4 regions of the Streptomyces sp. TLI_55 genome follow, and region 3 is predicted to be linked to each of the others. Evidence: riboswitches for the same ligand, from Rfam matches in the RefSeq annotation. Region 3 holds a riboswitch; each other region holds the start of a gene.
What was found. A riboswitch is a leader RNA that binds a small molecule or an ion and turns the genes downstream of it on or off. The one in region 3 is predicted to bind cyclic di-AMP.
Positions count from the first base shown of each region.

Region 1: linked by a shared signal. The riboswitch ahead of CRP56_RS26395 (C40 family peptidase) and the one ahead of CRP56_RS35705 (M23 family metallopeptidase) in region 3 are both predicted to bind cyclic di-AMP.
Region 2: linked by a shared signal. The riboswitch ahead of CRP56_RS25365 (transglycosylase SLT domain-containing protein) and the one ahead of CRP56_RS35705 (M23 family metallopeptidase) in region 3 are both predicted to bind cyclic di-AMP.
Region 4: linked by a shared signal. The riboswitch ahead of CRP56_RS17425 (LysM peptidoglycan-binding domain-containing protein) and the one ahead of CRP56_RS35705 (M23 family metallopeptidase) in region 3 are both predicted to bind cyclic di-AMP.

Region 1 is NZ_OAOJ01000001.1:5,700,345-5,705,613, forward strand. It holds gene CRP56_RS26385 (hypothetical protein) at 1-347, shown strand, start outside; gene CRP56_RS26390 (tellurite resistance/C4-dicarboxylate transporter family protein) at 325-1,329, opposite strand; gene CRP56_RS26395 (C40 family peptidase) at 1,421-2,557, opposite strand; cyclic di-AMP (ydaO/yuaA leader) riboswitch at 2,566-2,722, opposite strand; gene pcrA (DNA helicase PcrA) at 2,977-5,269, shown strand, end outside.
Region 2 is NZ_OAOJ01000001.1:5,495,341-5,500,609, forward strand. It holds gene CRP56_RS25350 (FAD-dependent oxidoreductase) at 1-423, shown strand, start outside; gene CRP56_RS25355 (hypothetical protein) at 434-1,039, opposite strand; gene CRP56_RS25360 (HAD family hydrolase) at 1,189-1,995, shown strand; gene CRP56_RS25365 (transglycosylase SLT domain-containing protein) at 2,025-2,471, opposite strand; cyclic di-AMP (ydaO/yuaA leader) riboswitch at 2,475-2,657, opposite strand; gene CRP56_RS25370 (CocE/NonD family hydrolase) at 2,880-4,880, opposite strand; gene CRP56_RS25375 (peptide MFS transporter) at 4,897-5,269, opposite strand, start outside.
Region 3 is NZ_OAOJ01000001.1:7,811,458-7,816,726, reverse strand. It holds gene CRP56_RS35710 (exo-rhamnogalacturonan lyase family protein) at 1-793, opposite strand, end outside; gene CRP56_RS35705 (M23 family metallopeptidase) at 1,006-1,935, opposite strand; cyclic di-AMP (ydaO/yuaA leader) riboswitch at 1,938-2,108, opposite strand; gene CRP56_RS35700 (alpha-galactosidase) at 2,416-4,497, opposite strand; gene CRP56_RS35695 (tyrosine-protein phosphatase) at 4,677-5,269, shown strand, end outside.
Region 4 is NZ_OAOJ01000001.1:3,783,542-3,788,810, forward strand. It holds gene eno (phosphopyruvate hydratase) at 1-1,174, opposite strand, end outside; gene CRP56_RS17425 (LysM peptidoglycan-binding domain-containing protein) at 1,431-2,120, opposite strand; cyclic di-AMP (ydaO/yuaA leader) riboswitch at 2,124-2,291, opposite strand; gene CRP56_RS17430 (LysM peptidoglycan-binding domain-containing protein) at 2,486-3,442, opposite strand; gene CRP56_RS17435 (cytochrome P450 family protein) at 3,692-4,963, opposite strand; gene CRP56_RS17440 (tetratricopeptide repeat protein) at 4,960-5,269, opposite strand, start outside.

The DNA of each region.
Region 1 (5,269 bases), 2.1 Mb from region 3:
TACTCATCCATCTCTTCGTCGGCCTGCACATCATCGGCATCGCCTCGCTGCTCGGCGGCTTCCTCACGCAGATGAAGGCGATGGGGCAGGGCACCGCCCGCTTCGTCCCCGCGATGCTGCACGGCGCGCTGACCATGCTGGTCACCGGCGCGATCCTGGTCGGCCTCAACCAGGCGGACGACCAGCACGTCAACAACGTCAAGATCGGCGTGAAGCTGGCGCTGCTGGTCGTGATCCTCGGGCTCGTCTACGTCAAGAGGGACGACGAGAAGGTGGAGAAGGGACTGTTCGGGCTGGTCGGCGCGCTGACCGTGGCCAACATCTTCATCGCGGTGCTGTGGACGTGAGGGGAGATTCCTCGGCTTTGATCCCGGCTCGGGCCGACGCCACGGCACCTACCGCCACCGCCAGCCACGCCGCCACCGCGATCCACAGCAGCACCTGACCCGGCGTCTTCAGCCAGGACACGTCGAGCGCGGTGGCGACGGCCAGGGTCGCCGCCGACGTCATCCCCATCGGGAACACCGTCGCCCAGCGGCGGACGTCGTAGTGCGGACGCGGCCACCCGAACTCGGCGACCAGCAGGACGACGTACCAGGACAGGTCGAGGATCAGCAGAGCTACGGTGACCGCGCGAAGGACGCCTCGGTCGTCGGCGTTCCACAGGTACAGGCTCGCGCTGTCGGCCGCGATCAGCTTCGACCCCGCCAGCGCCGAGATGGCCATCGCCCCGCCGGCCACCCACTGGTCCCCGGCGCCCGTCGCCACCTGGCGCAGATCGAAGTGGGCCAGGGCGAGGCCGTAGAAGACCAGGCCCAGCCAGAACAGCACCAGCGCCGCGTGCGCGAGCCACGCCGTCGAGATCGCGCCCGCGAGCGTCGCGCCGAGCACGGCCAGGCCCTGCGTCGCCACGCAGATCAGGAACACCGCGCCCGGCATCCGCCGCTTCCAGTGCCCCATGACCAGCACGACCAGCACCGGCCACAGCACCGTCGCCAGCGCCAGCAGCGCCTCGGCGAGCCGCTGCCAGCCCAGGGCGGAGAAGCGGGTGCCGAGCACCGTGGTCGCCGCGATCGCCGTGAGCGCGCCCGGCGTCTCGGCCTCCGCCACCCAGCGCGACCGCTCCCGCAGTAGTCGTACGGCGAAGTCGGCGGCCAGCACCACCCAGGCCACGCACGCCAGCACCAGGGCGATGCGGGACATCACCTCGTACCCCGTCAGGTGCAGGGCGACCGACAGGATGCCGGTCGCCATCACCGCGGAACCGGCGGCGGGCGGGCGCTGCGCCCACCAGGTGCGGAGGGGGGAGGTATGGGGCGTCTCGGGCATGAAAGTGATGCTAAGGAGCGCGCGGGGGGTTGAGAGCGGGGCACGCGCGCGGGCGTGAAGAAAAGAGCGCGGGGGTGCGGGGGCGCGAAGCCTAGGCCGGGCGCACCACGCTGTGGATCGCCGACTCGCCGTCGTAGTAGATCGACTCCTCGCGGACGTACGCCCCCGGCTTCGGCGCGTGGATCATCATGCCGTTGCCGATGTAGAGGCCGACGTGGGAGACGTCGTCGTAGAAGAAGACCAGGTCACCGGGTTGCGCGTTGGCGAGGGAGACCGTGGTGCCGAAGTTCACCTGGTCGTAGGTGGTGCGGGGGAGGGAGATGCCGGCGGCGTTCCAGGCGGCCTGGGTGAGGCCGGAGCAGTCGTAGGAGCCGGGGCCGGTGGCGCCCCAGACGTACGGCTTGCCGACCTGCGCGCGGGCGAAGGCGAGCGCCTTGTCGGCCTTGGTGGCGTAGGAGGAGTCGGCGGTTTGGGTGGTTTGGGTGGTTTCGGAGGGGGAGGGGCTCGCCTTCTGCTCCGCCGCCTTCTGCTGCTCGGCCAGCTCCGCGGCCTTGCGGGCGGCCTCCTCCCGCTTCTTCTTCTCGATCGCCGCGAGCCGCGCCTTCTCCTCGGCGGTCAGCTGCGACAGCAGCTCGCGCGCGGCGGAGAGCTTGCGCTGGACGGTCGCCTTGGCGGTCTTCAGGTCGGCCTGCGAGTCGGTGAGCGTCTCGAGGCTCTTGGTGGCCTCCTGGCGCTTCTTCATCGTCGCGGACTGCGCGCTGATGTAGTCGTCGACCGCGCCTTTCTGGCGGTCCGTCATGCGGCCCATCAGCTGCGTCTGGTCGAAGTAGTCCTGCGGGGTGTCCGCGAGCAGGAAGGTCGCGGTGTCGGGCGCGGAGGCACCGGTGCGGTACTGGGCCGCGGCGAAGGAACCGAGCTCCTCGCGGGCCTCGTTGAGCTTCTGGGTGCGCTGGGCGACGTCGTCGAGGAGGGTGTCGACCTCCTTGCGCTGCGTGGCGGTCTTCTCCTTGGCCGAGTTGTACTTCTCGGTCGCCGACTCCGCCTGCCGGTAGAGGTCGTCGACCTTCTTCTCGACTTCCTCCAGGCTCGGCTTGTCGTCGGCCGAGGGGGCGGCGGTGGCCGTCTGGGAGAGCAGGGCCACGGAGGTGAGGGCGGCCGTTGCGAGCGCGGGGGTGCGTATGCCTGCTACGCGCGTTCCCGCAGGACGTGGCCTTGCGTGCGACGCCAAGGGAGGCGACTCCTTCCATGTTCCGCCTACCGAGTTAGCTGTCGGGTTCGGGCGGGTGGTTCGGAAGGTGTGCCCTACGGCCGTCCCCCGAGAGGGAGGCGGGCCGATTCACCCCAAGGTCGGTGTGGGTCCCCGGCTCCGGCTGCCATGCGGCGCACCGGACTCGGCGGAGGCCGCGCGGCCCGGCGACGTTCGCCGGTGGGGGTCGTACGGCCTGACCGGCACGGTAGCCAACGGGTGTGGCCCCTGTGAAGGTTGATGTCCGATAGGCCCGATACATTTTCGTGACCTTGGGCGGGCGGGGGAGAAGATCGCGCGGTTTCTCACGGAACGTGACGGAGGGTTCCTGGAGGGTGAGAGGGCCCGAATTCTCGGGGCGGGGGCGGGGTGTCAGTGGGGAGCTCTAGACTCGGAGAGCGATGACAGGCCTCTTTGACGACAGCTTCCTGGCGAACCTCCAGGCCCCCCAGGGCCACGAGGAGGAACCCCCGCCGCCGCCCGAGGACGAGCACGGACCGGAAACCGTTCCGGACGATCTGTTCGGCGGGAAGTTCGACGTGCCGCCGGACCGGGACGCGTACTACCGCGACGGCGCCCCGCGCCCGGCCCTGGACGCGGCCGCGCTGATCGAGGGGCTCAACGAGAACCAGCGGGCCGCCGTCGTGCACTCCGGCACCCCGCTGCTCATCGTGGCCGGCGCCGGCTCCGGCAAGACGCGCGTGCTCACGCACCGCATCGCCTACCTGCTGGCCGAGCGGAACGTCCACCCGGGGCAGATCCTCGCGATCACCTTCACCAACAAGGCCGCGGGCGAGATGAAGGAGCGCGTCGAGCAGCTCGTCGGCCCGCGCGCGAACGCGATGTGGGTGATGACCTTCCACAGCGCGTGCGTGCGCATCCTGCGGAGGGAGTCGAAGAAGCTCGGCTTCACGTCGTCGTTCTCGATCTACGACGCCGCCGACTCCAAGCGCCTCATGGCCCTGGTCTGCCGTGACCTCGACCTCGACCCCAAGCGCTTCCCGCCCAAGTCCTTCAGCGCCAAGATCAGCAACCTCAAGAACGAGCTGATCGACGAGGAGGACTTCGCCGCCCAGGCCACCGACGGCTTCGAGAAGACCCTCGCCCAGGCCTACGCCATGTACCAGTCGCGGCTGCGCGAGGCCAACGCCCTCGACTTCGACGACCTGATCATGACGACGGTCAACCTGCTGCGGGCGTTCCCCGATGTCGCCGAGCACTACCGCCGCCGCTTCCGGCACGTCCTGGTCGACGAGTACCAGGACACCAACCACGCCCAGTACGCCCTGGTCAGGGAACTGGTCGGGACGGGTGCGCACGACGAGGACGTCCCGCCGAACGAGTTCGACGTCCCGCCCGCCGAGCTCTGCGTCGTCGGTGACGCCGACCAGTCGATCTACGCCTTCCGCGGCGCGACGATCCGCAACATCCTCCAGTTCGAGGAGGACTACCCGAGCGCGACGACGATCCTGCTGGAGCAGAACTACCGCTCCACCCAGACGATCCTGTCCGCCGCCAACGCGGTCATCGAGCGCAACGAGTCCCGCCGCCCCAAGAACCTGTGGACCAACGCGGGCGCCGGCGCGCGCATCACCGGCTACGTCGCCGACACCGAGCACGACGAGGCGCAGTTCGTCGCCGACGAGATAGACCGACTCACGGACGCGGGCGAGGCGAAGGCCGGCGATGTCGCCGTCTTCTACCGCACCAACGCCCAGTCCCGAGTCTTCGAGGAGATCTTCATCCGCGTCGGCCTGCCCTACAAGGTCGTCGGCGGCGTCCGCTTCTACGAGCGCAAGGAGGTCCGGGACGTCCTGGCCTACCTGCGCGTCCTCGCCAACCCCGAGGACTCGGTGCCGTTGCGGCGCATCCTCAACGTCCCCAAGCGGGGCATCGGCGAGCGCGCCGAGGCGATGATCGACGCCCTCTCCCAGCGCGAGAAGATCAGCTTCCCGCAGGCCCTCAAGCGCGTCGACGAGGCCTACGGCATGGCCGCGCGGTCGACGAACGCCGTGAAGCGGTTCAACGTGCTGATGGAGGAGCTCCGTACGATCGTCGACTCCGGCGCGGGACCGGCGACGGTCCTGGAGGCGGTGCTCGAACGCACCGGCTATCTCGCCGAGTTGCAGGCCTCCACCGACCCGCAGGACGAGACCCGGATCGAGAACCTCCAGGAACTCGCCGCCGTGGCCCTGGAGTTCGAGCAGGAGACGGCGGAGGGCGAGGAGTCCCCCGGGCTCGCCGCCTTCCTGGAGCGGGTCGCGCTCGTCGCCGACTCCGACCAGATCCCCGACGAGGACGAGGACGGCTCCGGCGTCATCACCCTGATGACGCTCCACACCGCCAAGGGACTCGAGTTCCCGGTCGTCTTCCTCACCGGCATGGAGGACGGCGTCTTCCCGCACATGCGCGCCCTCGGCCAGACCAAGGAGCTGGAGGAGGAGCGGCGGCTCGCGTACGTCGGCATCACGCGCGCGCGGGAACGGCTGTACCTGACCCGCTCCTCGCTGCGCAGCGCCTGGGGGCAGCCGTCGTACAACCCGCCCTCGCGCTTCCTGTCGGAGATCCCGGAGCAGCACGTGGAGTGGAAGCGCATGGGCGCCACCGCGGCCCCGGCGGGCCCGGTCTCGGGTGTCGCGTCCACGCTGTCGTCCTCCCGCTCCCGCTCCTCGGCGCGGGGTGCGTCCGGCTTCG
Region 2 (5,269 bases), 2.3 Mb from region 3:
CTGGTCCGCCGCGTCCTCGGTCCACTCGGCGCCTGGTGGCTGCGCGACCGCTTCGAGGACAAGGTCCGGGTCAGCGAGGTCCGCCGCGTCCTCAAGGCCGACACCGCGGCCGGCCACCCGTCACTGTCCGTCCTCACCCACACCGGCCGCACCGAACGCCTGGCCGCCGACCACGTCATAGCCGCGACCGGCTACCGCGTCGACGTCGCCGCGATGGACTTCCTCGGCCCTGAACTGCGCACCCGGCTCGCGGTCAGCCGCGGCGCGCCCAGGCTCGGCGCCGGATACGTCTCCTCGGTGCCGGGCCTGTACTTCACGGGCCTGCCGTCGGCGTCGTCGTACGGACCGGTGATGCGCTTCGTGTGCGGCACGGAGTTCGCCTCACCGCGGCTGGCGCGGCATCTGGCGGCGGCCCACGGGTAGGGCCGACGGATCAGATCTCCCCGGACTCCCGCAGCCACGCCATGAACTCCTCGATCAGCTCCGGCGGGTTGGCGTACTCCGTCGCGTGGGCCTCCCAGCCGGGGCGGTCCATGTCGAAGACGACGACGGGGAGTTGGCGGCCGAGGGTCTTCTCGATCACTCCGTCGGCGTGGAGGTGGCGGGCGAGGTCGATGACGGCGTCCTGGAAGTGCCGGCGGAGGAGGTCGGTGCGGGCGCGGAGGTCGTCGTCGTCCAGGACCCGGTCGAGGTCGAACTCGCCGTCGTACCAGACACCGAGTTGCTTGACCTCTTCCACGTACACCCGGCTGCCCACCGGATCCTCGGGGACGTTGCCGAGCATCTCGAAGCCGTCGAGGAGCCAGTAGGCGTAGTTCCAGCGGACCTCGCCCTCGTCACCCGGGTACGTCTCCCGCTCGTACTGGCTCTCGGTGTTGTAGCCGATGGCCACGTACGGGTGGCGGTCGTCGTCGTCGAGGCGCCAGATGCGGAAGGACAGGGCGTAGATCTCGGGCTTGAGCTGCTCGGGGAAGCGTTCGAGGATGCCGGCCGCGGCGGTCCGCAGATGGCTCAGGAAGGTCTCCGGGTGATCGGTCACCCCGCGAGCATCTCACCCACAGGCCGACGCAACCGGTGGTGCGCGGTGCCCCGCCGACTCCCAACCGGAGCCGGTGTCAACGGATGTGAAAGGTGCGGCCGTCCGGTTCGCGTCGAGTCGGTGGGGGATTCCATCCGTATTCTCTGATCATGGCCGCACCCACCGCATATTCACTCGTCGCCACCGACCTCGACGGAACCCTCCTCCGAGGCGACGACACGCTCTCCGACCGGTCGCTCGCCGCACTCGCGCGGGTGACGTCGGCCGGGGCCCGGCATCTGGTGGTGACCGGCCGACCGGCCCCGAGAGTGCGGCCGCTCCTCGACGACCTCGGCAGCACCGGGCTCGCGGTGTGCGGGCAGGGTGCGCAGGTCTACGACGCCGGCGCGGACCGTCTGCTGTGGTCGGTCACCCTGGACCGGGAGTTGGCCGAGACCGCGCTCGGCAAGATCGAGGCCGAGGTGGGGCAGGTGTATGCGGCCGTGGACCAGGACGGGGTCGACGGGCTCACGCTCATCGAGCCGGGGTATCTGATGCCGCACCCGACCCTGCCCGCCGTGCGGGTGGGCCGCCGCGACGACCTGTGGTGCGAGCCGATCAGCAAGGTGCTGCTGCGCCACCCGGCCCTGTCCGACGACGAGTTGGCGGCGACCGCGCGCGGAGTCGTCGGTTCCCTCGCGACGGTGACGATGTCGGGCCCCGGCACCGTCGAACTCCAGCCATGCGGCATCACCAAGGCGACGGGCCTCGCGCTGGCAGCCGAGCACCTCGGCCTGGGGTCGCGGGACACGATCGCCTTCGGTGACATGCCCAACGACATCCCCATGTTCGACTGGGCGGCCCACGGCGTCGCGATGGCCAACGCCCACCCCGAACTCAAGGCCGTGGCCGACGAGGTGACCTTGTCGAACGAGGACGACGGCATCGCCGTCGTCCTCGAAAGACTCTTCAACTAGCCCTCGGCGAGAGGCTGGACGACCGGACCTCAGTACGCGCCGTACACGTTGTCGATCGAGCCGTAGACCGCGGCCGCGTAGTTGCAGGCCGCGGTGATGTTCGCGACCGGGTCGTAGGAGTCCCACGACGTGCCGGCCACGTGGTACGCGTTGAACGTCGGGTCGATCACCTGGAGCAGGCCCTTGGAGGGCGTGCCCGCGGCGGCGTTGGAGTCCCAGTTGTTGATGGCGTACGGGTTGCCCGAGGACTCACGGATGACGTTGCGGTAGATGCCGTCGTACGTGCCGGGAATGCCGTTCTGCGCCATGACCTGGAGCGAGGCGCGGATCCAGCCGTCGAGGGTGTCGGAGTAGCCGAGCGAGGTGGCGGTGACCGTGGTGGTGGTGGCCGCGGACGCGGTGGTCGCGCCGACGACGGGGAAGGCGAGTGCGGCGACGGCGGCACCGGTGACGGCGAGCTTGCGGGACAGACGCATGACGAAGTTCCTCTCCGGCGCCTGCGAGGTGAGCTGTCGGGTTCGGGCGGGAGCTGCCCGGCCATGCCCGAGAAGGCATGACTTCACCCCGAGCCGTACCGGTATGTCCGAAGACGTCCGGCCCGGCGACTTACCTGGGTCCCCCGCTCCTGCCGTGAAGTTCTCTGAGTGAGGTGAGCGGTCTACGGGCGGCGGCAGGATTCGGCGTCCGCCCGGGCCCGGAACGTATGCGACTGCACATGTCCGAAACAAGTACCGGATTCACAGATCGCACCTGTTGACCTTGGTGTCCGGCTTGTGCGCCCCGGAATTCCGGGGTTTTCGGACAAGGTGAGGGCAGGGTGAAGTGAGCCAACTCACCGTCGAGAACGAGAACGGCAAATCGGGCAATAAACCCTCAACTGGCGGTTAACCGGCGCTTCGTGGAATCCGCTTCTCCCAGGTCCGGTGGAAGACCACCTCGCCGCCCTCGCTGCAGATCACCTCGTTGGAGGTCAGGAACGCGGTCGCCTCGCAGGTGATCTCCGAGCGGGTGCGGACGGTGGTGTCCCAGCCCAGCTCCGGCCGGTGCAGCCGGATCGACCAGACCGAGCGGGCGCGGGCCGACAGCGGGTCCGACTCCTGGATCGTGTACGTCTCCAGTGCGTCCTCGGTGAACTCCAGGCCGTCGGGGTAGAAGCGGGTGCCGCCGTAGCGCGGGTCGACCTCCAGCCGCCACTCGCCCTTGGCGACATCCCGTACGACCAGCCGCTCGGGGCGGGGCTCGTCGAGGGTGGCCGGGTAGTTCACGCCCAGGGGTTCCGACTGCTCGGGCTCGCCGAAGCCGATGCCGGTGTCCGAGTCCACGTCATGTGTCCTGACCGGCAGTTCGAGGAAGCTGCCGGCCGGGTCCAGCGTGAAGCCGGCCTCGGACTCGGGCTGCGGCCAGATCCACGGCCAGTACGCGGAGGAGACCGCGAGCCGGATGCGGTGCCCGGGCGGGAAGACATGCCCGATGCCGTTCAGCTCGAAGACGACCTCCCCGCTCGCCCCCGGCTCCCACGGCACCGCCCGGTCCCGCCCGTGCCGGGCCGACAGGTTCAGCACGCCCCGGGTGACCAGCGTCGACGACCCGTCCGGCGCCACATCGCACAGCCGTGCGATCACCTGTCCGCGCGGCACCTCGCACGTCACCCGCAACCGCACCCGGGGCCGCCCCAGCACCCATGTCTCCTCACCCACCGCGAACTCGAAGCAGGCCGACCGGGCGTCCTCCTCCCGCTGATCCGGCGGCAGATCGGCGTCGTTCCCGAACGGGAAGAAACGCCCGGCGTCCACGCCCGTGTGCTGCGGGGAGCGGACGAGGACAGGGGCGCCCTGGAGGCCGTACGAGACCGTCGTGACGTGCGGGGAGGGCCAGGCCGGCTCGCCGACCCAGCGGCCGGGGAGCGTGTCGTAGACCGTGGCGGGGCGGTGGGAGTCGCTGATCCAGGACCGCAGCAGGGGTTCCCGCATGACGCCGGTGTCGACGCCCTTGAGGTGCTGGTCCCACCAGCGCAGGGTCTCCTGGAGGAAGCCGATCGCCGGGCCCGGCGGCAGCCCGCGGTCGGGGTACTGGTGGGACCAGGGGCCGACCAGCCCGCGGACCCGGTCCGGCGGCAGATGCTCGACCAGCCTGAGCACCGTGTCGCGGTACGGGTCGTGCCAGCCGCCCACCGCCAGGACCGCCGCGTCGATCGCGCCGTAGTCCTCGCAGACGCTGCCGTGCCGCCAGTAGGCGTCCCTGGTCTGGTGGTCCAGCCAGGTGTGGATGAACGGGTCGATGTGCTCCAGGCGCTTGAGCCACATGTCCCGCCAGGCCAGGCCCGCGTACTGCGGGTCCGGCGGCCGGGAGACGAAGGCCAGCATGGTCGCGGCCCAGGCGTGCATGTCGACGGCGAGGACGGAACCTCCCATGTAGTGCACGTCGTTGTCATAGCGGTCGTCCGTGGAGCAGACCGTGACGACGGCCTTGAGCGGCTCGGGTGCGAGGGCCGCGATCTGGAGGGAGTTGAAGCCGCCCCAGGAGATGCCGAACATGCCGACCTTGCCGTCGCACCAGGGCTGCGCCGCCAGCCAGTTGACCACCTCGACCCCGTCGGCCAGCTCCGTCGCCGAGTACTCGTCCGTGGGCAGCCCGCCGCTGTTGCCGTGCCCGCGGACGTCGACGCGCACGGAGGCATAGCCGTGGCCCGCGTACCAGGGGTGGCGCTGGAAGTCGCGGGGCGCGGTCCAGTCGGTCAGGCGGTAGGGCAGGTATTCGAGCAGAGCGGGTACCGGTTCCTGGGTGAGCGGTCGCCACACGCGCGCGTACAGCTGCGTCCCGTCCGGAAGCGGGATGCGCAGGTCCTCGTGGGTCGTCTCGTAGGGGAAGGACGTACGGATGTGCAGGCTCATCGCTGTGACCTCAGTGGACGGGGTGCATGGTGCGGCGCAGCCAGGGCGCCGCGGCCATCACCGCGAGGCCCGCGGCCACCGCGATGGCGCCGTTGACGCCGAAGTAGGCCGGGTGGGAGACGTCGTCGTAGAGCTTCACCGTCTGCGCCTGGATGCCGTTGGCGAGGGCGAGCGAGAGGAACCAGAGGGACATGGTCTGACTGGAGAAGGCGGCCGGGGCGAGCTTGGTGGTGGCCGACATGCCCGAGGTCTCCAGCAGGATGTCGCCGAGCCCCAGCAGCAGGTACGACCCGACGATCCACCAGGCGGACATGAGGTAGTCGTCGGAGGAGTGCCCGGAGGTCGGCAGGACCATCAGCAGGAACGACAGCCCGCCCAGGACG
Region 3 (5,269 bases):
GGACGCCCAGACCGCGCAGGAAGTCCCCCTGGTCCGAGCCCGGCGTCTGCTCGCCGTCCCAGACGAAGGTGTGCACGAGACGGAAGGAGTCGGCACCGGCGAAGAAGGAGAAGCGCAGCGTGTACGGCAGCCAGGCCCGCCCGCCGTCGCGGTGTCGGCCCTCGACGCGGACGACGGCCCGGACCGGACCGTCCTGCTCCACCTCGACCTTCTCGACCCGGCCGGCGAAGTGCGAGACGTCCGCGCCCTCCCGCACCGACTCCTGCCGCAGGGCGACCAGCTTGCCGTTCCGGGCGATCTCGGCCGACCCGCGCCGCACACTCCGTACGACGGTGTCGGAGCCCTTGGCACCGAACACGGCCGTGATGACGCCGGTCGACACCTCGACGCGGCCCGCGGACCGGGTGACCGTGACCCGCTGCTCCGGCGCGGCCGGGGTGCCCGCCGCCAGCTTGTAGGCGGAGGCCTTCGGTGCGCCCGGCGCGAGGGCGTGTGCCGTCCACTTCACCGAGCCGTCGGGCCAGTAGCCGGTGACCCAGCTCTGGACGGGGACGTCGTCGCCCGCGGCGGTCGTCAGCCGGAAGGACTGCTCGGGCCGGTACGCGCCGCGCGCCCACGGCACACCCCAGGCGGTGCTGGCGTGGACGTCGGGCGCCGAGCCCTCCAGCCAGTGCAGTTCGGTGGCGTCGGCGTCCGCCGCGGCGGCGGTGCGGGACAGCGCCCAGGAGAACTGGGCCGCGGCGGCCGCGGCTGCGGCGCCCTTGATGACGGTGCGTCGGTCGACGCCGGGCACGGGGACCTCCGGATGCGGGTGCGGATGCCATGACGGACAGAAAGCGCTTGCATCGCTTCGGAGATCACTGTGGTCCCACCCTCGCCTCCCTGTCGACGCTTTGGGCAGCCGCGCCACAAGACCGCAATGAACCGATCATGAAACGGCAAGACCACACACCGAAGGCCGGACCCGGGGATCGGGATCCGGCCTTCGGTGGCATCGGGGGAGCGTCAGCCGACGGCGACGCCCTTCGAGCGGAGGTACCCGACCGGGTCGATGTCCGAGCCGTAGTCCGGCGTCGTCCGGATCTCGAAGTGGAGGTGCGGACCGGTCACGTTGCCGGTGGCACCGGAGAGGCCGACCTGCTGCCCCTCGGTGACGGTCTGGCCGGCCGAGACCGAGAGCGCCGACAGGTGGGCGTACTGCGCGTAGTAGCCGTCGGCGAGCCTGATGACGACCTGGTTGCCGTACGCGCCGCCCCAGCCGGCGGAGACGACGGTGCCCGCGCCCACGGCCTTCAGCGGGGTGCCGGTCGGGACGACGAAGTCGACGCCCGTGTGGTAGCCGCTGGACCACATGCTGCCGGCCACGTGGTAGCCCGTGCCGACGGTGGCGCCGGAGACCGGGAGGGTGAAGCCGCTGGAACTGGTCGTCTCGCTGCTCTGGGTGGCGGTCGTCTTCTCCGACGACGAGGAGGAGGACGACTTCTGCGTGCCGCCGGAGGTGTCGGCGGACTTCTCGGTGCTCGCCGCTGCCTTCTTGCCCAGCGTGAGCTTCAGACCGGGGTGGATGAGCGAGGGGTCGGAACCGACGGCCTCGCGGTTGTCCGAGTACAGCTTCTTCCAGCCGCCGGTGACGTTCTGCTCGTCGGCGATCTTCGAGAGGTAGTCGCCGGCCTTCACCGAATAGGTGCGCACGGTCGCGGTGTTCGCGGCGTCCTTCTTCTGCGTGGCCTTCTCGGTCGCCGTCTTCGCGGCGACCGGAACGGACCGGACGGCCTTTTCCGAAACCGACTGCGCCACGGACTGGCCGGTGGCCGCGTGAGCGCCGGCGGCCCCCATCAGAGGCAGGGCGAGTGCGGCGCCACCGGTTCCGGCGACGGCGATCGAGCGGGTGAGCCGCTGGGACTTGGGGCGGCGGTGCTTACCCTTCGCGGGCATGACGAATTCCTCTCCGGCGCCTGCGAGGTGAGCTGTCGGGTGCGGACTGGAGATGTCCGGACGCACCGAGGTGCGACTTAACCCCAAGCCTGTTCCGGAAGACCGGTCCAGGCGGTTGTACCTGTGGGTCCCCCGCTCCTGCCGTTCACGGGTGAGTTGTGCGGATTCCGGTCGGCGGCAGGATTGGGCGTCCGTCCGGATTGGTGGCGAACGTAAGCGAGGAAGACGCAAAGGGACAAGTAAGAGGTTCCAGGGTGATTGCGTTCCTCTTGATCCGCCGCGGAATTCACGGTCACCCTCCGTGCATCGGCGGGCCTTCCGGAAACGCAATCACCCAGATTTTGAACGCGAATTACGTGAACATGACGGACGACTCAGGGTCACCGATATGACGCTGCTCACGTGCCGTTTTCACAGCTTCCCTAATTCCAGAGCGAGTTGGAATGAAAGCTATGGAAGCTGCCAATTCGGACAGAAAGCTCAGATGCGACGCAGCCGTAGAACTGCCGCATCCAGATCGCCCCGCAATCCCACCCGCAGACCGTGATGCAGCAATACGGCACCTCTGTAAATTTCGCCCGTTTCGCGGCATTCGTACGCGGCGGTGGGGTCGAGGCCGCGCAGCCGCAGCGCCGGAACGGGTTCGCCGTACCGCTGCGACTGGAGCCAGGCCAGGACGACGGTCTCGTCCCCGAGGACGTACTGCACGGCGCTCAGGCCGTCACCCTGCGGCGCCCGCAGCCGGTACTGGTCGCCGCGCTGCACGAGCGGCCGGATGTCCTTGTAGAGCTCCACCCACTCGCGGGCCTCTGCGAGCTCCTCCTCGGTCCACTCCGCGAGGTCACCGCCGACGCCGAGCACCCCCGCCATGGCGCTGACGAACCGGAAGCGCAGCGAGCTGACCCGCCCGTTGAGCTGGGTGTTGGGGCTGTCGGTGACCCAGGCCGCCATCACGCGCGCGGGGTGGATCTGACTGAAGCCGTGCTGGATGGCGAGCCGGTCGAGGGGGTCGGTGTTGTCGGAGGTCCACACCTGGTCCGTGCGGCTCATCACGCCGAGGTCGATCCGGCCGCCACCGCCCGAGCAGGACTCGAAGGCGACACCGGGGTGAGCGGCCCGCAGCCGGTCCAACAGGGCGTAGAAGGCGTGCACATGGTCGACCCACAGCCGCTGCGGATAGGCCTCGCCGGGCCAGCCCGCGTCGGTGAAGCAGCGGTTGAAGTCCCACTTCACGTAGTCGATCGGGGCGCTGGACAGCAGGGCGTCGAGCTGCCCCCACAGGTACTCCTGGACGTCCTCGCGCGCGAGGTTGAGGACGAGCTGATTGCGCAGTTCCGTCCGCTTTCGTCCCGGCTGGAACTGCACCCAGTCGGGGTGGGCCCGATAAAGGTCGCTGTCCGGGTTGACCATCTCGGGCTCGACCCAGATGCCGAACTGCATGCCGAGCCCGTGCACGTAGTCGGCGAGGGGCTTCAGGCCGCCCGGGAAGCGGTCGGGGTTGACCGTCCAGTCGCCGAGTCCGGCGCGGTCGCTGGTGCGGGTGCCGAACCAGCCGTCGTCGACGACGAACAGCTCGACGCCGATGGCCGCGGCCCGCCGCGCGAGGCTCCCCTGCTGCTCCTCGGAGATGTCGAACGCGGTGGCCTCCCAGGAGTTGAACAGCACCGGCCGGTCCTGGTCGGCGTCCGGGATGACGTACGTCCGCTGGTAGGCGTGCCACGCGCGGCTGGCGCCGCCGAAGCCGCCGTCGCTCCACAGCCCGGCGAAGACGGGGGTCGTGAACGACTCTCCCGCCCCCAGGCTCAGCAGCCCCGACTCGTCGTACCCGGCGCCGCCGGTGATCTGCACGCGCGCGTCGGGGAGTTGGGCCACCGCGATCCGCCAGGAGCCCGACCAGCCGAGCGCGCAGGCGTAGACCTCGCCGCGCTCCTCGCCGGCGTCGGTGTCGAGGGCGACCCAGGGCAGGTGCTGGTGGCTGGTGTGGCCGCGGCGGCTGCCGATGACCTTCTCACCGTAGGTGAGGGGGGCGCGCACGAGCCGGGACTCGGCGGCCCAGCGGCCGTGCAGCTGGGAGAGCCGCCAGTCCTCGCGGTCGGGCAGCGTCCAGGTGGCGGAGTCGGCGCGCAGCAGCTCCAGGGCGTCCTCGCCCTGGTTCTCCAGGGTGGTCCAGCGCTCCACCACGTCGCCGCGCATCCGGTAGTGCAGCGTGACGACGAGACCGCCGTCCCGGAACCGCAGCCGCAGCTCGTCGGCGTCGGCATCGGTCTCGTACGCCTCGAAGCTCCACTCGGTGCCGCGGCGCTCGTCGGTGCGCACCGAAAGGGCGGGCCGGACGAAGCGGGGCCCGCCCTCGACCGGATACTCCTCGCGTCCGTCGAGCGGGGACTCGAAGGCCCAGTAGTCGGGCAGCGGACGGATCGCGAGCGCCTCGGCGTCGGCCAGGGCGATGGTGGGGCCCCAGTGCAGATGCAGCAGCTCGTCGCCCTCGGTGAGGTGGACGGCATAGCTGCTGGCGGGCCCGGTCAGGAGCCAGGTGCGGCCGTTGGGGGCGATCTCCAGCATGGAACCTCACAGATACGAACAGGGGCGAACAGTGGTACTCAAGTATCAACATCATCGAGGCCTGAGGTGCCCGGATGCAACGCCTGTGGACAACTCATTGCCCCAGGAACCTATGTCGTATCGTCAAGAGCGTGCCCGTCGGCGAGCCGCGGCGACGGGGCCGGCTGGGAGGAGCCCCCGTGACGCAGCAGATCCCGTCGACCGAGCCCGAGCTGGCCGGAGTGCGCAACTTCCGTGATGTGGGCGGTCTGCCGACCGAGGACGGCCGGCGGGTGCGGTACGGAGTGCTGTTCCGCAGCGGCCATCTCGCGCACGCGACCGACGAGGACGCCGCGTTCCTGGACTCCCTGGGGCTGCACACGATCTTCGACTTCCGCAACGCCTCGGACCAGAAGCTGGAGGGTCCGGACGTCGAGCTGGCGGGGGTGCGCAATGTGAACCTGCCGCTGAGCGACCCTGCGGACGGCGCGGAGTTCTGGAAGATGGTCCGGGACGGCGAGATCGAGCAGCTGCGCGAGATCCTCGGCGGCAGCAAGGGGGCGGACCGGATGATCGCCTCGTACCGGAAGATCGTGAAGGAGCGCACCGCCGAGCATGCGCGCGTGCTGCACTCCCTCGCCGAGGACAGCGTCCCGGCGCTGATGCACTGCGCGGCCGGCAAGGACCGCGCGGGCCTGTCGATAGCGGTGACCCTGCTGGCGCTCGGGGTGGAGCGGGAGGCGATCATCGCCGACTACCTGGAGTCCAACGCCAAGCACCGCCGCTACAAGGT
Region 4 (5,269 bases), 4.0 Mb from region 3:
GGGCGCCGGTCTTGATCTGGCCGCAGTTGGTGGCGACGGCCAGGTCGGCGATGGTGACGTCCTCGGTCTCGCCGGAGCGGTGCGACATCATGCACTTGAAGCCGCTGCGCTGGGCGAGCTCGACGGCGTCCAGGGTCTCGGTGAGCGAGCCGATCTGGTTCACCTTGACGAGCAGCGCGTTGGCGGCGCCGTCCTCGATACCGCGGGCCAGACGCTCCGGGTTGGTGACGAACAGGTCGTCGCCGACGATCTGGACCTTGTCGCCCAGCTTGTCGGTGAGGACCTTCCAGCCGGCCCAGTCGTCCTCGAACAGCGGGTCCTCGATGGAGACGAGCGGGTAGGCCGCGACGAGCTCCTCGTAGTACTCCGTCATCTCGGCGGCGGAGCGCTCCTTGCCCTCGAACTGGTACTTGCCGTCCTTGTAGAACTCGGAGGCGGCGACGTCGAGGGCGAGGGCGACCTGCTCGCCGGGGATGTAACCGGCTTCCTTGATCGCCTCGAGGATGAGGTCCAGGGCGGCGCGGTTGGACTCGAGGTTCGGGGCGAAGCCGCCCTCGTCGCCGAGGCCGGTCGACAGACCCTTGCTCTTCAGGACCTTCTTGAGGGTGTGGTAGACCTCGGTGCCCCAGCGCAGCGCCTCGGAGAAGGACTCCGCGCCGATCGGGGCGATCATGAACTCCTGGATGTCCACGTTGGAGTCGGCGTGCGAGCCGCCGTTCAGGATGTTCATCATCGGAACGGGCAGCAGGTGCGCGTTCGGGCCGCCCAGGTAGCGGAAGAGCGGGAGGTCGCTGGCCTCGGAGGCGGCGTGGGCGACGGCGAGCGAGACGCCGAGGATGGCGTTGGCGCCGAGGGAGCCCTTGTTGTCGGTGGCGTCCAGGTCGAACATCGCCTGGTCGATCAGCCGCTGCTCGGTGGCGTCGTAGCCGACCAGCTCCGGGCCGATCTGCTCGATGACGGCGAGGACGGCCTTCTCGACGCCCTTGCCCAGGTAGCGGTTCGGGTCACCGTCGCGGAGCTCGATGGCCTCGAAGGCGCCCGTGGAGGCGCCGGAGGGGACGGCGGCACGACCCGTGCTGCCGTCGTCGAGGCCGACCTCGACCTCGACCGTGGGGTTGCCTCGGGAGTCCAGGATTTCCCGGGCTACGACGACGTCGATGGACGGCACGAGCATCTCCTTCTTGGGATGTGACGCGGCTACGGCACTGCCGCAGCGACTCTGCGAGACGAGCCTAACCGGCTCCGGGCGATCGGCCACCGCGTGGACCGCCCCGTGGACAGAACCGATCGTAAATTGTTTCCGAACGGAACAAAGACGGTTCAAGAAACCTAGTACACAACGCGGCGCAAAAAACCCCGCTCCGGTGCGTACGGGGGAACACGCACCGGAGCGGGGAGTCTGGGGGACGGGTTCAGCCGCGAGCCCCTGATTACTTCAGGTGGAGCTGCTGACCCGGGTAGATGAGGTTCGCGTCCTCGATGATGTCCTTGTTCAGCTTGAACAGGGTCTGGTAGCCGCCCTTGACCTTGTGCTTCGCGGCGATCGAGCTGAGGGTGTCACCCTTGACGACCTTGTACTCGCCGTCGCCCTTCTTGACCTTCTTGCCGGTCGGGGTGGTGACGGTCTTCTTCGCGGCCGTGCGCTCCGAGGAGCGGGAGGCCGGCTGCTCGGAGGAGCGGGTGCTGGTGTCGCTGCCGCTCGACGAGCCGGTGGAACCGGAGGACGACGAGCTGCCGCCGTTGTAGGCGGCGCCGGACAGGCCCGTGCCGCAGACCGGCCAGGCACCCTTGCCCTGGGAGGCGAGGACCTTCTCGGCGACGGCGATCTGCTGCGCCTTGCTGGCCTGGTTGGCCTGCGGGGCGTAGGCGGTGCCGCCGTACGCGGCCCAGGTCGAGGCGGAGAACTGCAGGCCGCCGTAGTAGCCGTTGCCGGTGTTGATGGACCAGTTGCCGCCCGACTCGCACTGGGCGACGGCGTCCCACTCGGAGGCGGTGGCGGCGGAGGCGTTGCCGGCCGCCATCAGCGGGGCGGCGATGGCGACACCGGTCACGCCGGCCAGAGCGGCGGCGCGGGTGGCCTTGGACGGACGACGGTGCTTGCCCTTGCCGGAAAACAGCATGGTGGATCCCCTCACCGACGCCTGCGAGGTGAGCTGTCGGGTTCGGGCCGGTTGAGTTGCCCGGCCGCGCACCCTGCGGTGCGCGACTTAACCCCAAGCCGGTCCAGCGTGAACTGCTGGGCCCGGCGCTTACCTTGGGTCCCCCGCTCCTGCCTACGGCGCTTGACGCGACGACTGTTCCCGTACAGCCGCTGGCAGGATTCGGCGTTGCGGCAGCCGGGGCTCGTGGTGACGAGCGGTGTTGACCGTAGACACGGAACCCGCGGGATTTCAAAGACGATCAGGGCTTCTGAGACTCATCCCACACTTTCGCCAAACCGGACATTCAGCGCGAAGCATGACGTGAACTCCCGCCGGTTTTCGCCCTATTCAGCCCCTACTACAAGGGTCTGACCGGGCATGATGGCGCTCGGGTCGGCACCGATGACCTTCTCGTTCAGGGCGTAGAGCCGACGCCATCCGCCGTCGAGGCCAAGGGAGTCGGCGATGGAGGCGAGCGTGTCGCCCTCGCGGACGGCGTACGTCTTCTCGTCGGCGCTCGGTCCACGGTGCCGGCCGGTGCCGGTGCTGGCGTCGCTCTCGCTCTTGGCGTCGCCCTTGCCGTCTCCGCCGAGGGCGCCGATGTCGACGAGGCTCGAAGAGCCGCCCACTTGCCACGAGTTGTCCGATTCGGCCTCATTCGCCGGAACCGTGGGCGAGTCGTCGGGCGACTGCGAGGCGGCCGGGCCAGAGTCGGACGTGTCCGACTTGGCGGACTTGTCCACGCCGGTGGAGGCGGAGGGTGACGGCGAGGTGTCGCCGGAAGCGTCGTCCGACGAGCCGGACTCCGCGGAGTTGGGCAACCCGGATGATTCCGAGTCCGATCCGGACGTATCGGACTCCGCGCCGGAACCGGACGCCGAGGGCGAACCGGTCCCGACGCCCGTGTCGACGTCGGCCGAGCCCGAGTCCTTGCTGAGCCCGTTGAGCAGCCCACAGGCGCCCCAGACGCCGACACCCTGGTCGGCGAGGACCTTCTCGGCGACGGATATCTGCTGATTGCGGCTGGCCAGGTCGGCGCTCGGGGCGTAGTCGAGGCCGCCGTACTTCTCCCAGTTGTCCTGGGAGAGGCTGAGCCCGCCGTAGGAACCGTCACCGTTGTTCTGGCTCCAGGAGCCGTCGGTCTCGCACTTGGCGACCTTGTCCCAGGTGCCGCCGTCGGCCGCGCTCGCGCCGGTGGCGGCGAGCAGCGGGATCGCGATGGCGGAGCCGGTCACTCCGGCCGCGACGAGAAGTGCCGGAGCCTGGCGGGGGCGACGGTGACGACCGTTCCCGGAGAGCATGCGGGGACCTTTCGCGAGACAGCGGTGATCGGCGTGGCGGGTGAGTCTGGGCGCCACGCTGGTTGGTGAACGTATCGGCAGACGATCACTTGTCACAAGTTAATGCCGCGCAGATCACGTGAAGATCACAGAGGTGAGGGGAAGTCACCTTCACAATGACCAGCGTCAATGGCCGAGTTGACGCGAAGTGGGCTATGAGGTCGGCGTGAAGCGGACCATGGCGCTCTATCAGGTGCCTTATGCGGCACTTTATGAGGTCGGCGTGAACTCGACCGGCAATGTCCGCAATCCACGCATGATGAGGCCGCCGCGCCATCTCAAATCGGCCGGATCCACCGCGAGTCGGAGGTCGGGGAGCCGGGTGAGGAGCGTGGCGAGCGCGGTCTGGCCCTCCAGCCTGGCGAGCGGTGCGCCGAGGCAGTAGTGGATGCCGTGGCCGTAGCCGAGGTGCTGGTTGTCACGGCGGGAGAGGTCGAGGGTGTCGGGGTCGGCGAACCGCGCGGGGTCCCGGTCGGCGGCGGCGAGCACGACGAGGACGGGATCGCCGGGGGCGATGTCCTGCCCGCCGATGGTGAGGGGCTGGGTGGCGAAGCGCCAGGTGGCGAGCTCCACCGGGCCGTCGTAGCGCAGGAGTTCCTCGATGCCGGTCTCCAGGAGGCCGCTCTCGCCCGCGGCGAGGGAGTCCTGGAGGCGGGTGCGCTGGTCGGGGTGGGTGAGCAGGGCGTACGTGCCGTTGCCGATGAGGTTCACGGTGGTCTCGAACCCGGCGAAGAGCAGGATGAAGGCCATCGCCGCGGCCTCGTTCTCGGTGAGGTGCTCGCCGTGGTCGGAGGCCCGGATGAGGCCGGAGATGAGGTCCTCGCCGGGGACGGGGTCGGCGGGCAGGCTCTCGCGCTTGCGGTGGATGAGCTCCAGCAGATAGCCGCGCATCTTCTTCACCGACCGCGCCACTCCGCCGCGCGGCCCTCCCCCGTGCCGGATCATCATGCCGGCCCAGTCCCGGAAGTCGTCCTGGTCCTCACGCGGGACGCCGAGCAGGTCGCAGATGGCGTAGATGGGGAGCGGGAACGCGAAGTCGTGGATGAGGTCGGCGGTCCCCTCGGCGGCGAACTGATCAATCAGATGGTCGGTCAACTCCTGCACCCGCGGGGCGAACTCGGCGACCCTGCGCGGGGTGAACGCCTTGCTGACGAGCCGACGCAGCCGGGTGTGGTCCGGCGGGTCGATGTTGAGCAGATGCGTCATCAACTCCGCCTTGCGCTCCCCCGGGATGCCGGTCTTCCCCTTGGCGTGCGCGGGCTCGTCGTGGTGCGCGGGGTTCTTGCTGAGCCGCTGGTCGGCGAGGGCTTGCTTGGCGTCGACGTAACGCGTGACCAACCAGGCCTCCACACCGCTGGGCAGCCGGGTGCGGTGCACGGGGGCGTGCTCGCGGAGCCAGGCGTAGGCGGGGTAGGGGTCGGTGGCGAACTCCCAGGTGAAGAGCTCGGGGGCGGTGCGGTCGGCGAGGGGGTGGTCGGTCACTCCTTGACGGTATCCGGGTTTTCCGCCAGGGCCTTCTTCGCGGCCGGGTGGCCCATGCCGGCGGCTTTGCGGTACCAGGTCCTCGCCTCGTCGGGGTTGCCCTGCTTGTCGAGGAGGGCCGCCAGGCGGTAGGCGCCGTAGGCGTCGCCGTACTCGTACGCCTTCTCGTACTCCGCGCGAGCCTGGTCGAGCCGGCCCCGCATCTCCATGACAAGGCCGTAGTGGGTGGCGTCGAGCGGATACGCACGGGAGCCGTGGTACTTGAAGTACTCCTCCGCGTCGTGGTCCGCCGGTTCGCCCCGCACC